One region of the Azospirillum thermophilum genome, then DNA from elsewhere that is predicted to be linked to it. Evidence: riboswitches for the same ligand, from Rfam matches in the RefSeq annotation. Region 1 holds a riboswitch; each other region holds the start of a gene.
What was found. A riboswitch is a leader RNA that binds a small molecule or an ion and turns the genes downstream of it on or off. The one in region 1 is predicted to bind cobalamin.
Positions count from the first base shown of each region.

Region 1 (4,448 bases):
CCCGGCGCGCCAGGCGGCGGCCAGCGCCGTCAGGTCGCTGTCGGAAAAGGACAGGACGATCAGGTCGGCCGGCGTCTGCCCCAGGTCGATGGCCTGGGGGCCGGCGTCGAGGTCGTCCTGGCGGGCGGCGAGCAGATGCATGTCGAAACGGTCCAAACTTCCCCTCTCCCGCCCCGGGAGAAGGAGGGCGAGGGGCTGCGGGGACCATCATCGGTCCCCGCAGCCGTCCTCACCCGGCGCTCGGCGGATGCCCTCCGCCTGACGCCGCTTTCTACACCCCGCCGACCGCGCGGGTCACGGCCTCGCGGTCGAGGCCGGTCTCGCCGATCACCACGAGGCGGCTGCGGCGCGGCTCGTCCGGCTTCCACAGGCGGTCGTAATGGGTCTGGATGCGGGTGCCGACACCCTGGACCAGCAGCCGCATCGGCTTGCCGGGCACGTCGATGAAGCCCTTCAGCCGCAGCACGCCGTGGACCCCGGCGACCTCCTCCAGCAGGCGGGTCAGCGCCGCCGGGTCGGGCTGGGCCGGCAGCTCGACCACGAAGCTGGTGAAGTCGTCGTGGTCGTGCCCCTCCTCGTCGTCATGGTGGCTCGGGCGGTTGGCGAGGTCGTCCTCCACCGCGCCGCCGACCCCCAGCAGGACGAGCGGATCGACCGAGCCGTTGGCCGCGCGCAGCAGCTTGGCGTCCCGGTTCAGCGCGCCGCGGATCAGGTCCTCGACGCGGGCGAGGTCGGCGGCGGCCACGAGGTCGGTCTTGTTGACCACGATCAGGTCGGCGCAGAGGAGCTGGTCCTCGAACACCTCTTCGATCGGCGTCTCGTGGTCGACCGTGCCGGACTCCGCCTTCTGCGCCGCCAGCGCCGCCGGATCGGGGGCGAAGCGCCCCTCCGCCGCGGCGGCGGCGTCGACCACCGCCACCACCCCGTCCACCGTCACCCGCGACTTGATCGCCGGCCAGTGGAAGGCCTGGACCAGCGGCTTCGGCAGGGCGAGGCCGCTCGTCTCGATGATGATGTGCTCGGGCGGCTGCGGGCGGGCCAGCAGCTTCTCGATCGCCGGGACGAAATCATCGGCGACGGTGCAGCACAGGCAGCCGTTCGCCAGCTCGATCACGTCGTCCTCGGTGCAGGTCGGGTTGCCGCAGGCCCGCAGGATCTCGCCGTCGATGCCGACGTCGCCGAACTCGTTGATGATCAGCGCGAGGCGCCGCCCGCCGGCCCGCTCCAGCAGGCTGCGGATCAGCGTCGTCTTGCCGGCGCCGAGGAAGCCGGTGACGATGGTGGCGGGTGTCTTCGACAGCATCGCCATGGCCTCACGCCTCCTCGTCCGGGCGGCCGAGCACCCGCTGCATCATGGCCCCGCAGGCGCTGCCCAGCAGGGCCCAGAACAGGGCGGCGGTGCCCAGCGACAGCACGGCGAAGCGCGCCGCCATCTCCGGCGGGACGGCGCCGGCCGCACTCTCGGGATGGGGGGCGCCGACCAGATGCGGCAGGGCGGCGACGACCACGCCGGCGGCCACCACCAGCCGGTTGCGGGCGAAGGCGACGGCGAACAGGCCGGCAGTGGCGCAGAAGGCAGCGGCGAGCCACCAGATCTGGCGCGCCTCCAGCTCCGCCCCGCCCATGCCCGGCAGCTCGGGCGGCAGGCCGGTGGCGGGAGCGAGCGCGAAGGCGATGAAGCCGCCGAGGCCCCAGACCAGCCCGCGGCGGGCATCCACCGGGGCCCGGACCAGCAGCATGGCGCCGGCGACCAGCAGGGCATAGCCGATGCCGACCAGCAGGTTGGTCGCCACCGTCAGCCACAGGCGCTGGAACGCCTCCTCCGCCGTCTCGGGCACGGCCTCGCCCAGCTCGCGCACGGGGGCCGGATGGGCGGCATGTCCCGCGCCGTCATGGCCGGCATGCGCCGGGGCGGCCGGGGTCAACTGGGTCGGGGCCACGGGGGGGGAGGTGGTCACCACCTCGTAGCGTTCGGCTTCGAGGATCAGCGGGACGGTCGTCACGCGCTGAACGACGGACGCGGCCGTGCCGGAGAGCACGCCCGCGACCAGGGCGGCTACGAAGAGCCGCCGGAACAGCGTCATGGAGAGACGCTCAGTGGCAGGGGAAGGCGAAGGAGTGACGGCCGTCGTGGGCGGCGTCGTGGATCGCCTGCGGCTGCGCGAAGCCGACGCCGAACAGGATGAAGGCGCCCAGCAGGAAGGCGCCGAAGGCTGCGGCGACGGTCTGGACGGAAGAGGCGGCGCCGGAACGGATGGCGGAATTCAGCATGGTCATGGTCCCTTCCCGCCACACCCGGCGGGAGCTGGTGGTTGCACGGTGGCGATGGCAGGTTTCCTGGCTCGCGGGTCGTCGCTCCTCCCTCGCTGCCTTCCCGGCCCGGTTCCGGGCCAGTGGCTGCCGATCGGCCCGTCGGGCCGCCGGCGTCGCGAAGGGAGAGCTCGCCGCACACAGTTGCGGGGGCAGCCGCGGCTTTGGGACCGTCGCCGGACCCGGACCGCATTCCCTTTTACCCCCGCCCCCCATTCGGGCGGCGAGGCACCATCGGTCCGGCACAATTGCAGGACGTGGCCGGTTTGGCAAGCCGGGAATCCGGCCGGCGGGCCGGCGCCGGTCCACGCGGGGCTTGCGCCGACGGTGGCGTATGGTGTCATGTTGGCAAGACAGAGTGTCCGGGAAACCGACACTCAAGACACTTGATGATTTGTATACGAGAGGAGCCGGCCGGGCGGGAGTCGAGGAATCTCGGGCATCCGTTTCCTGCACGCATAGTTTGGCATGCGGCGTGCTTATGAAACGGCACAGCGTCCCGAGGGAGTGCAGCCGCGGCCGGACGGGGAAGCCGGGCCGGCTGGAAGACGCGGCCGGAAAACGTGGCCGGAAAACGCGAAGGCGCAAGAACCGAGAGCGACAGGGAGGAGAAGACCGGACCCATGACCGACGACATCATTCTGGAGGCCCGTGGACTCTCGAAGGAGTTCAAGGGCTTCGTTGCGGTGAAGGAGGTGGATCTCCAGGTCCGCCGCGGCACCATCCATGCGCTGATCGGGCCGAACGGCGCCGGCAAGAGCACGGTGTTCAACCTGCTCACCAAGTTCCTCACCCCGACCAGCGGCCAGATCCTCTACAAGGGCCGCGACATCACGCGCGCCAGGCCGGCGGACATCGCCCGGATGGGGCTGGTGCGGTCCTTCCAGATCTCGGCGGTCTTCCCGCACCTGACGGTGCTGGAGAACGTCCGCGTAGCCCTGCAGCGGCCGCTCGGCACCAGCTTCCATTTCTGGAAGTCCGAATCGAGCCTGCACGCCCTGCACGACCGGGCGGTGGAACTGATCGAGGCGGTGAACCTCACCCCCTGGTCCGGCCATCTGGCGGCCGAGCTGCCCTATGGCCGCAAGCGCGCGCTGGAGATCGCCACCACGCTGGCGCTCGATCCCGAGGTGATGCTGCTGGACGAGCCGCTGGCCGGCATGGGCCACGAGGACATCGAGCGCACCGCCCAGCTCATCAAGCGGGTCGCCGCCGACCGCACCGTGCTGATGGTCGAACACAACCTGTCGGTGGTGGCGCATCTGTCCGACACCATCACCGTGCTGCGCCGCGGCGAAATCCTGGCCGAAGGGCCGTACGAGGTGGTCTCGAAGAACGCCCAGGTGATGGAAGCCTACATGGGGACGGGACATGCCTGACGGCGCGATGACCAAGACCGCCATGCTGGAGGTCAGCGACCTCCACGCCTTCTATGGCGAGAGCCACATCCTGCACGGCGTCAGCCTGGAGGTGCGGCAGGGCGAGGTGGTGACCCTGCTCGGCCGCAACGGCGCCGGCAAGACCACCACCATGCGCGCCATCATGGGCATCGTGTCCAAGCGCAGCGGCTCGATCCGCTTCCAGGGCAAGGAGCTGATCGGCATGGCGCAGCACAGGATCCCGCGGCTCGGCATCGGCTATGTGCCGGAGGAGCGGGGCATCTTCTCCTCGCTGAACGTCGACGAGAACCTGACCCTGCCGCCGGTGGTGAAGGAAGGCGGCATGACGGTGGAGCAGATCTACGAGCTGTTCCCCAACCTGAAGGGCCGCGGCACCACCCAGGGCACCCGCCTGTCGGGCGGCGAGCAGCAGATGCTGGCGATCGCCCGCATCCTGCGCACCGGCGCCAACCTGATCCTGCTGGACGAGCCGACCGAGGGCCTCGCCCCGGTCATCATCGAGCAGATCGGCGTCGCGGTGCGGGCGCTGAAGGCGCGCGGCTTCACCATCGTGCTGGTGGAGCAGAACTTCCGCTTCGCCTCCACCATCGCCGACCGCCATTACGTGATGGAGGAGGGGCATGTCGTCGACATGATCCCCAACGACCAGCTCGACCGGAACATGGACAAGCTCCACGCCTATCTCGGCGTCTGAGGTCGGGCCCTTTCCAACGACAGGATGAACGAGGGCGCGCCGCC
Region 1 is NZ_CP029352.1:89,144-93,591, reverse strand. It holds gene cobN (cobaltochelatase subunit CobN) at 1-141, opposite strand, end outside; gene cobW (cobalamin biosynthesis protein CobW) at 272-1,309, opposite strand; gene DEW08_RS00430 (CbtA family protein) at 1,314-2,084, opposite strand; gene DEW08_RS00425 (CbtB domain-containing protein) at 2,095-2,277, opposite strand; cobalamin riboswitch at 2,311-2,561, opposite strand; gene DEW08_RS00420 (ABC transporter ATP-binding protein) at 2,934-3,689, shown strand; gene DEW08_RS00415 (ABC transporter ATP-binding protein) at 3,682-4,404, shown strand.

Region 2 (4,448 bases), on a different replicon from region 1:
TTCCGGCGGGGCGTCGGGCGTCATCTGGATGTAGGTGGCGAGGTTCTTGATCTCGTCCTTGGACAGGATGTCCTCGAAGTTCGGCATGCCGCCCTCGGTGCCGAAGGCGAGGATCTTCTCCAGCCGCGCCTGCCCGAGCTTCTTCGTCGCCTCCGGCTCCAGGTTCTTGCCGGTGGCCCCCTTGCGCAGCACGCCGTGGCAGCCGGCGCAGCGCTCGAAGTAGATCTTGGCGCTGGCGTCCTTGGCCTCCTTCGCGAGCGCCGGGTCCCCCGCCTGGGCGGAGGCGGAAACCGGCGCCAGCGCGAACAGCGCCGGAATGGCAACGGATGCGGCCCACAAGGCCGGACGGGTCCACCGCATAGTCATACTCCAGGGCAGTCTTTCATGAAGATGCCTTGTCTTAAGTCGGCCACCCCCCTTGAAACCTTGACGATGGTCAACATGCGCGGATCATCGGTCCATGCGGCCTTACTTGACCTTGGGTAATTGGAGCTTCTTTGGCGGTAATTCGATAAATTCCAATCAGGCCCGTCCATTACTTTGATACGGAAGGAATGCGACTTGACCATGCGCAAGTGGAGCGGCGACGCCCGCGGCGTCCCGGCCGGCCCTTTGGGAATTTCCAACGGCGGCCGCACGCAAGCAGGGCAGCCCCGTGACGTCTTCACGGCCAAGCCGGTTGACATCGGACCATGGGAGCGGACCATGGGAGCGGAACAAACTGACGGCGCTATGGCGATGATCCCCCTGAGGCGACGCGAACTTCTGGCCGGGTGCGGCGTGCTGGTCCTGATGCCGGCCGTCGCCCTGGCGCAGCCGGTGACAGCCCGACGGCTCTCCCTGCGCAACGCGCACACCGGCGAGACCTTCGACGGACCCTACCGCGACGCCTCCGGCCCGCTGCCCGACGCCATGGCGGACCTCGGCCGGTTCCTGCGCGACCACCGGGCCAACAAGGTCGGTCCGGTCGACGTCGGGACGCTCGACCTGCTGGCCGACGTCATGGAGGCGGTGGCCCAGAGCAAGGCGACCGTGCTGTCGGCCTTCCGCACTCCGGAGACCAACGCCAAGCTGGCGAGCAAGGGGCTGGGCGTGGCGGAGCACAGCCAGCACCTGCTGGGCAAGGCGCTGGACGTCACCTTCCCGTCGCGCCTGCCCGACGCGCACCGCAAGGCGCTGGAGATGAAGCGCGGCGGCGTCGGCTGGTATCCGCGCTCCTTCTTCCTGCATCTCGACACCGGCCCGGTGCGGAGCTGGGAGCTGTTCGGCCGCGACCTCGACAACCTGTTCGCTCCGGGGGTTCGGGGACGGCTGCGCACGGTCGCCGACCGCATGAAGCTGCACCGCGCCATCGCCCGCCGCCGCCTCTCGGCGGGCCGCTGACCGGCCGCCCTGCCCCGCCTGCCCGGCCTCGCCTGCCTGAGCGTCCGTTCTACTCTTCATTGACAGGCCGGGGTGCCGCCCCTATCACTGGTTCCATCGTCAGCGGTTCTCCACGGCGAAAGCCGGGGGATTAAAAGGGAACGACGGAAGGACGGGAGCCTCTCCCGTGCAAGCCGTGGCTGTCCCCGCAACTGTGAGCGGCGAGTCGGTGCCAACCAGGGCCACTGACCGAAGGTCCCCGGACCCGGTCGGGAAGGCGGCAGCGATGACGACCCGCGAGCCAGGAGACCTGCCTCTGACGGCGTCACTTTGCCTTCGGTCGGGGTGTGCCGGGGGTGCGGGAAACCCGTTGTGGTGACGCGTCCATCGACGTTGCCACGGCCGGTTCCCGAAGCGGTGCCCAGTCTCCCCTTCGCGTCCTGCCGTCGAACGGACCTTGCGGTCCGGGCAGCGTCCGTTCAACGGCCCCCGGTGGGCCGGGTCCGGATGCGCGCTCGCGGGGATGGCCTTGCACGGCCCTGCCCGTCCGACCCCGCGCCTTCAGACCCGCGACAGGACGTGGTGCGGCATGAGCAGGACAGGCATCGGTACCGAGTTTCAGGTGTGCTTCACCCCACCGGACGGCCGGGAGGACGGCTGGACCGGAGCCCTCTTCGCCGCCCTGCTGGAGGGGATGCTTTCCGCCCGGCCGGAACTCGCGGAGGCGGAGGCCCGCGCCCTTTGCGGGCTGGCCGGCGATGGCCCGGCGCGGCATCCCGCGGCCGAGCGGATGGGCTATGTGCTGGACGACCGGGCGCCGGACCGCACGGCCATCGAGGCCCTGGCGGACTATCTCGGCGCCGGCCGGCGGAGGGAGGGAGATGCATCCTCCTGAGCCGCCGGGCAGGCGGGGCGGGTCAGCCCGGCCCGCTCCGCCGCCGCCTGCAGGGCGCCGAGGAAGGCAACGGCAGCCTGCCCCAGCGCGAGGGCGACGGACTCGTCGACGATCTGCGCGAGGCTGATGGACTGCGCGAGCTGCGCATCGCGCACCGTGGTGAGGGGAAGGCAGCGGATCATGCGGGCCGACAGCTCGCGGATCGCTCCGCTCAACTGGTCGAAGCCGTAGGGTCCGGAAGGCGGATCGGCCAGCAGCACGGTCAGGGACTCCACCGCCTCGGTAAAGGCGGTGGGCCGGGAATCGAAGGCACGATGCAGGTCCAGCCCGTCAGGCCCGACGGCTGCGCGACCGCCCGCCACCCTGGCTTCCGTCATTCGCATCTCCCTCACCGATGGGAGCGACCGCCTGCCAAGGCAAGGCCACGGGGTGCGGATCCCATCGAATCGGGTTCCGGAATACCAAAGCACACTGGTGGGTCGTCAAGAGCGCAAGGGCGTGCAAGCCATTCTCATGCCTCCGGTTCTCCCGCGGCCGGCGGATGGCCCCCGACCACGGATGAACTACCCCGGATTCACCGGGCCGGCCGGATCGACGGGCGCATCCTCGGGTCCGGACGGCGCGGCGGGAACGGGCTCCTCGTCCGGCTCCTCCGGACGGCGTCCGAGACAGGAGCCGTCGGGACGGACGAAGGGCGATGGCAACCGGGGGGTCCGGGAGTCTGGCGGCATGACGTCTCCTCTCCTCCCCTTGGAACATGGTTCGGGCGCCAGTGTCCCATACGCTCTTGGACAACGGGAGCGGGGAGAGAAGAGGAAAGGCGGGCGCGGCCCGGCGGGAGGAGGTCTCCCGGCCAGGCCGCCCCGCCGTCCGACGTCAGAGCGCCACGGTGACGGTCCGCCAGCCGTCGACGAGCCGGTCCGACGTCACCGTGCCCCCCGCCAGGGTGAGCGCGCGCCTCTCCTGCGGCGGCAGCAGAAGCGTCACCGCCGCAGCCACCGGCGGACAGGCCCCTTCCCTGCCGATGCGGATGGCCAGCCCGTCCGCTTCGGCATCGACCGCCAGGGTCCATCTGCCATGCCGGCCGTCGCGGTAGCCTTCGCTCTCGCCGTCATCCTCGTAGCAGCCGGCCTGGAACGCGCCGGTGCCGTGATGCGGGAAGATGGCGAAGCCCCGCTCGTCGGCGGCGTGGTTGAAATGCGCCCCGGCGAGGTTGAGCGGGATGGCCGAGCCGGCGCGGGCCAGCAACGGCGGGCGGTCCCACGGGGCGGGCAGCGTGACCTCCTGTCCGCCGGCGAAGCGTTCGCCGGTCCAGGCATCGTACCAGTCCGCGCCGGCCGGCAAATAGACCGGCCGGTCCCGCCGTCCGGGCTCGACCACCGGCGCCACCAGCAGGGCCGGCCCCAGCAGCATCTCGTCGTTTTCCTCGAAGCAGCGCGGATCGTCCGGGAACTCGTAGAAGGTCGGACGGATCATCGGCTCGAAGTCGCGGTGATACGTCCAGAGCAGGTCGTAGAGATAGGGGACCAGCCGGCTGCGCAGCTTGATCAGGGCGCTGATGGCCGGGGTGATCTCCGGGTACATCCAGGGTTCGTTGACGGTCTTGTCATCGTTCCAGGAATGGATGGAGAAGCGCGGCAGGAAGATGCCGAACTGGACCCAGCGCAGGAACAGCTCGGCATCGGGCGCCGGGCCGGCAAAGCCGCCGATGTCGTGGCCGGTGTTGGAGATGCCGGAGAGCGCCAGGCCGGTCCCCATGCGCACATTGTATTTCAGCGTCTCCCAACTGGTGTAGTTGTCGCCCGACCAGGTCTGCACATAGCGCTGCATGCCCGCGGCACCCGCCCGCGAGATGAGGAAGGGGCGCTTGTCCGGGGCGAAGTCGCGCTGCGCCTGCTGCGAGGCGCGGATCATCAGCAGGGTGTGCAGCGGCTTGGCGTCCTTGGCCCGATAGGGCGTGCCGAAGCCGGCGGCGACCGCCGCGTCGCTCCAGATCTCGAACTCGTTGTTGTCGTTCCAGGTGGCCGCGATCCCGACCTCGAGCAGGGCCTCCGTGACGCGCGCCTTCCACCAGTCGAGCGTCCTGGGATTGGTGAAGTCGAGATAGGCGCCGGCCTCGTCCCAGAACTGCACCATGGCGGGCTTGCCGTCGGCATCCTTGACGAACAGCCCCTCCCGCTCGGCCTCGGCG
Region 2 is NZ_CP029354.1:16,182-20,629, forward strand. It holds gene DEW08_RS18390 (cytochrome D1 domain-containing protein) at 1-360, opposite strand, end outside; gene DEW08_RS18395 (peptidoglycan L,D-endopeptidase MepK) at 733-1,383, shown strand; cobalamin riboswitch at 1,470-1,694, shown strand; gene DEW08_RS18400 (hypothetical protein) at 1,952-2,257, shown strand; gene DEW08_RS18405 (hypothetical protein) at 2,212-2,634, opposite strand; gene DEW08_RS18410 (glycoside hydrolase family 31 protein) at 3,134-4,448, opposite strand, start outside.
Region 2: it holds a riboswitch for cobalamin, as region 1 does, so the genes downstream of both, DEW08_RS18400 (hypothetical protein) here and DEW08_RS00425 (CbtB domain-containing protein) in region 1, are expected to answer to the same signal.

Region 3 (4,448 bases), 160 kb from region 1:
CCAGCTTCGCGGCGCGCCGTCGGCCCCGAGGACGCGGTACATCTCGGCCCGCGCCGTCCGGCGGATGCGGGCAAGCGCAGGATCGACCGGATTGCGCGGCGTCCCCCGATGGGGACCGATGCAGACGTGGAAATGCCACGCCCCGAAATCGACGGTCAGGTAGCCGTCGAACAGCGACACCTTGCGCGGGGCGTTGGGCGCGTGGATCTCGAAGACGGCCCCCTGGATGAGCGTGCCGAACACGATGTCCCGCCACCACACCTCGAAGGCATCCTTCAGCAGGGCGAACAGCAGGTCCTGATCTGTCGACAGCGGAAAGATCTCGACCCGGCCCATGCCGGGTTCCTCGACGACGTGCGAGGCGATGGAGGATGCGGTATTCATGGGATTCTCCCGGAGATGGCGGCGTCAGAAGCGCGCGGACAGGCCGGCGTAGGCCGAGCGGCCCGGCGTGGCGTGGCCGTAGACTTCCTCGTAGCGGCGGTTGAACAGGTTCTCGACGCGGCCCTGCAGCGTCACCGCGTCGGTCAGGTCGTAGGACAGCCGGAGGTCGGCGGTGAGGAAGGCGCTGCCGGTGCCGTAATTCTCGACCATGTCGCGATAGCGCAGGCCGAGGTTGGCGTAGGCCTCGGGCAGGAAGCGCCAGCCGACCGACGCGCTGCCCTGGTGAAGCGGCAGGTTGCGCAGACGCTGGCCGGTGTTGGCGTTGACCACGCTCTGCCAGGAATAGGCGACGCGGAGATCGGTCGTCGCGCTCGGGCGGGCGGCCAGTTCCAGTTCCATGCCCTGCGCCTTCGTGCGGTCCACGTTGACATAGCCGCCGCCCGAACAGGCCGGGCTGGTCGCCGGGCCGGACAGCCAGTTGATCTGGTCGCGGGTGCTGGCCTGGAAATAGGTCGCGCCGGTGGTCAGCCGCCCGCCCAGCAGCGATTGCTCGACGCCGGCATCCCAGCCGCGGCTGCGCTCCGGCCGCAGATCGTTCCTGCCGTAACAGGGATCGAACCGCTCGTAGAGCGAAGGCGGCTGCCACGCCGTGCCGTAGCTGGAACGCAGGGTCGTCCCGGTTTCCCCGATCCGGTAGGCGGCGCCGAGCCGCCAGGTTCCCTTGCCCCCGTAATCGGTGTGGCGGTCGCCGCGGATCGTCGCCGACAGGTCGAGCGGCGCCACCGGCGTCACGCCGACGGTGGCGAAGGCGCCGCTGCGCCAGTTGTGCGCCCGAATGTCCGGCGCGCGCGGCGCGAAGCCCGGCGTGTGCTGCTCCATGCTCTCCCGGGTGGCGTCGGCGCCGTAGCCCAGCGACAGCCGGTCGGACAGCTTGGCATTGGCAACGTAATCGAGGCGCGTCTTGTGGCCGTCGTAGGTGTCGCCCCTGGTGCCCTCGCCCCAGTATTGCCGGGTGTTGGTGGTGTTGGCGACCCCGAAGCCGTGGACCAGCCTGCCGCCCAGGCTGTCGAGCGAGCCGCCCAGGCGCAGGAACCGTTCGGTCTCGTCGCGCGACCAGTCGTTGTCGCGGGTGGCCGGATCGTAGGTCAGGGTTTTGCGCTGGTAGCGCGCCGTCGCGTCGAGGCGCAGCGTCTCTGTCGCCTGGATGCCGAGCCGGCCGGCGGCGGCCCACTGCCGGAACGGGTCCTTCTCCTGTCCGCCGCGGTGGCGGCTGAAGTCCGAGTAGCCGCCGGAATGGGTTCCGGACAGGGATAGCCGGTAGTCGACCCGGTCCTGCGCCCCCGACAGCGAGGCGTTGCCCCGCTTGGTGTCGTAGCTGCCGTATTCGGCCCCGACCCGCCCGCTCAGCGGACCGGTCGGCCGCCGGGTGGTGATGTTGACCACGCCGCCGCCGGCATCCGGTCCGAAGCGGCCGGGCTGCGGACCGCGCAGGACCTCGATGCGCTCGATGTCGGCCGTGTCCATCTCGCCGGCCGGATATTGCGACTGCGACTGGCTGGTGTCGCTCATCTCGACGCCGTCGATGAAGAAGCGGGTGTTGCGCGGCCCCAGCCCGCGCAACCGCACGGTCTGCGCGCCGCCCGGCGCCTGCCGGCCCGACAGGCTGACGCCGGGAACCAGCCTCAGCGCATCGTCGAGCCGGCGGATCTGCTGCCGCTCGATCTCCTCGGCGCCGATCACGCTGGAACTCGTGGTCGCCTGCTCCTGGGGCACCGTCACTTCGGCCGGGGCCGTCACCTCCAGCGGCACGAGCCGAAGCTCATCGGCCGATGCGGAGGCGGCCGATGCGGAGGCGGCCGATGGAGGGGCCATTCCAGCCGTGCCCCCGAGAACCGCCAAGGTGAGTCGAACGAGAAAACGCCTTTTTGAACAGCTTGTCTGCATGTCCTGCCACGTCCTGCTGCAGGCATGGAGGCGCGTTCGGGCAAGCGGTGCGGCCGAACAGCCGCCCGTCCGGGCCGCACATCCATGCCGGCCCCGGAAGACCGGGACCGTTGCGTTGAACGGGCGTTGCCGAATGGACGCCACGACGCGGGGCCCCGCGCCTTGAGAACCATTCGCCTGCGACATGCCTCAGGGGGATGAACCGTCCCGAAACCTGGTCGCGGCAACGCCAATGGACGCGTCACCACGACGGGTTTCCGCACCTTCGACACACCCCGATCGAAGGCAGAGTGACGCTGTCAGAGGCAGGTCTCCTGGCTCGCGGGTCGTCATCCGGCACCGCCTTCCCGGCCGGGATCCATGGATCTCCGGTCAGTGGCTCGTTGGCGCCGACTCGCCGCTCACAGTTGCGGGGACAGCCACGGCTTGCATCAGGCTGGGACGCCTGTCGCTTCCGTCGTTCCCTTTTAATCTCCCGGCTTGCGCCCGGGAGAACCGCTGACAATGCGTGTTTTGATAGAGGCCGGCCGCCCGTCTGTCAATCGTGCGATGCGCTCGGAAGACGCTGCGGATCCCGGCGGGGAGGCGGCCCCGGATCACCGGCCCGTGTAGCCGGCGATGAACTCCAGGAACCGCGGATCGGTCGCATAGGCGATGTTGATGCGCAGGGCCGGCGGGCCGCTGCTCCGTTCCGGGGCGAAGACGGAGCCCGGCGCCAGGAACAGGCCGCGGTCGGCGGCGGTGCGGACCAGCGCCGCCTCGTCGATGCCGGCCGGCAGTTCCCCCCAGACATAGTAGCCGCCGGCCGGCGTGACGGGAACCGCGACCCCGGCCCGGTCCAGGGCCGCCAGCGCCGCTTCCCGCGCCGCCTCGATCCGGCTCCGCAGCCGGCGCAGGTGGCGCAGATACTGCCCGCCGGCGATCAGCGTGTAGACCAGCCGCTCCACATAGTCCGAGGTGCTCACCACCGTCAGCATCTTCAGGTCGCACAGGCTCTTCGCCAGCGCCGGCGCGGCGGCGATGTATCCGACCCGCAGGCTGGCCGAGAGCGTCTTGGAGAAGGTGCCGACATAGATCACCCGCTCAAGCTGGTCGAGCGCGGCCAGCCGGGGGGAGGAGGCCGGCAGCACGTCGGCGAAGGGATCGTCCTCCACGATGGTGACGCCATGCCGGGCGGCGATCTGCAGCAGCCGGTGGGCGACCGCGATGGACAGCGAGCCGCCGGTCGGGTTGTGGGCGAGCGGCTGGGTGAAGAAGAGCTTCGGCCGCAGCGCCGCCGCCTTGGCGGCGAACTCCTCCAGGTCCGGTCCGTCGGCCCGCCGCCGCACCCCGGCGATGGCGACCTTCGCCAGCTTCAGCTTGCCGAACAGCGGGTAGTAGCCGGGCGTGTCGACCAGCGCGGTGTCGCCCGGCTGCAGCATCTGCCGCGCGATCAGGTCCAGCGCGTGGTTCGCCCCTGGGTCAGCAGGATCTGGTCGGGCCGGGCGGCGACGGCGCGCTCGGCCAGCGTCACCACGATGCGCTCGCGCAGCGGCGCATAGCCCCACGGGCTGCCGTAGCCGTGATCGAGCTCGGTTCCGCCGGCCGGCCGGGCGAGCCGGCAGCGGACGCCGACTTCCAGCTTCTCCATCCAGTCCGGCGGCGGGCGGCCGTCGCCGACGCGCACGGCATACTGGCGCTCCAACTGTTCGCGCAGAAGGGAGAGGTGGTCGAGCGCCTCGGCGACATGCGGCGCCCCATGCTCCACCCGGCTGCGGACGGCCCGGGCGACATAGTAGCCGGAGCCCTGCCGGGCCTCCAGGTAGCCGAGCGCCACCAGCCGGTCGTAAGCCTCCGCCATCGTGTTCTTGGAGACGCCGTGCTCCTTCGCCCCGCTGCGCACGGAATGCAGCCGCTCCCCCGCCTTCAGCAGGCCGCGCTCGATCAGGTCGGTGATGCGGTCGGTCAGGTCGGTGACGCGCGTCATGGCGGATTCCGGCAATCGTCCCAGCGATTTCCCTGGGACAGTCCGCCGAACAAAGCGGCCGACCGTCCCTTGAACCGTCCCTTCGTATCACGGACCATGTGATTGGCAAACAAATGACCCGGACACCGGGGGCCGGACAGGGAGAACCGAACTC
Region 3 is NZ_CP029352.1:248,300-252,747, reverse strand. It holds gene DEW08_RS01060 (DUF7676 family protein) at 1-384, opposite strand, end outside; gene DEW08_RS01055 (TonB-dependent receptor plug domain-containing protein) at 409-2,256, opposite strand; cobalamin riboswitch at 2,616-2,843, opposite strand; gene DEW08_RS31855 (aminotransferase-like domain-containing protein) at 2,925-3,749, opposite strand; gene DEW08_RS31850 (GntR family transcriptional regulator) at 3,761-4,294, opposite strand.
Region 3: it holds a riboswitch for cobalamin, as region 1 does, so the genes downstream of both, DEW08_RS01055 (TonB-dependent receptor plug domain-containing protein) here and DEW08_RS00425 (CbtB domain-containing protein) in region 1, are expected to answer to the same signal.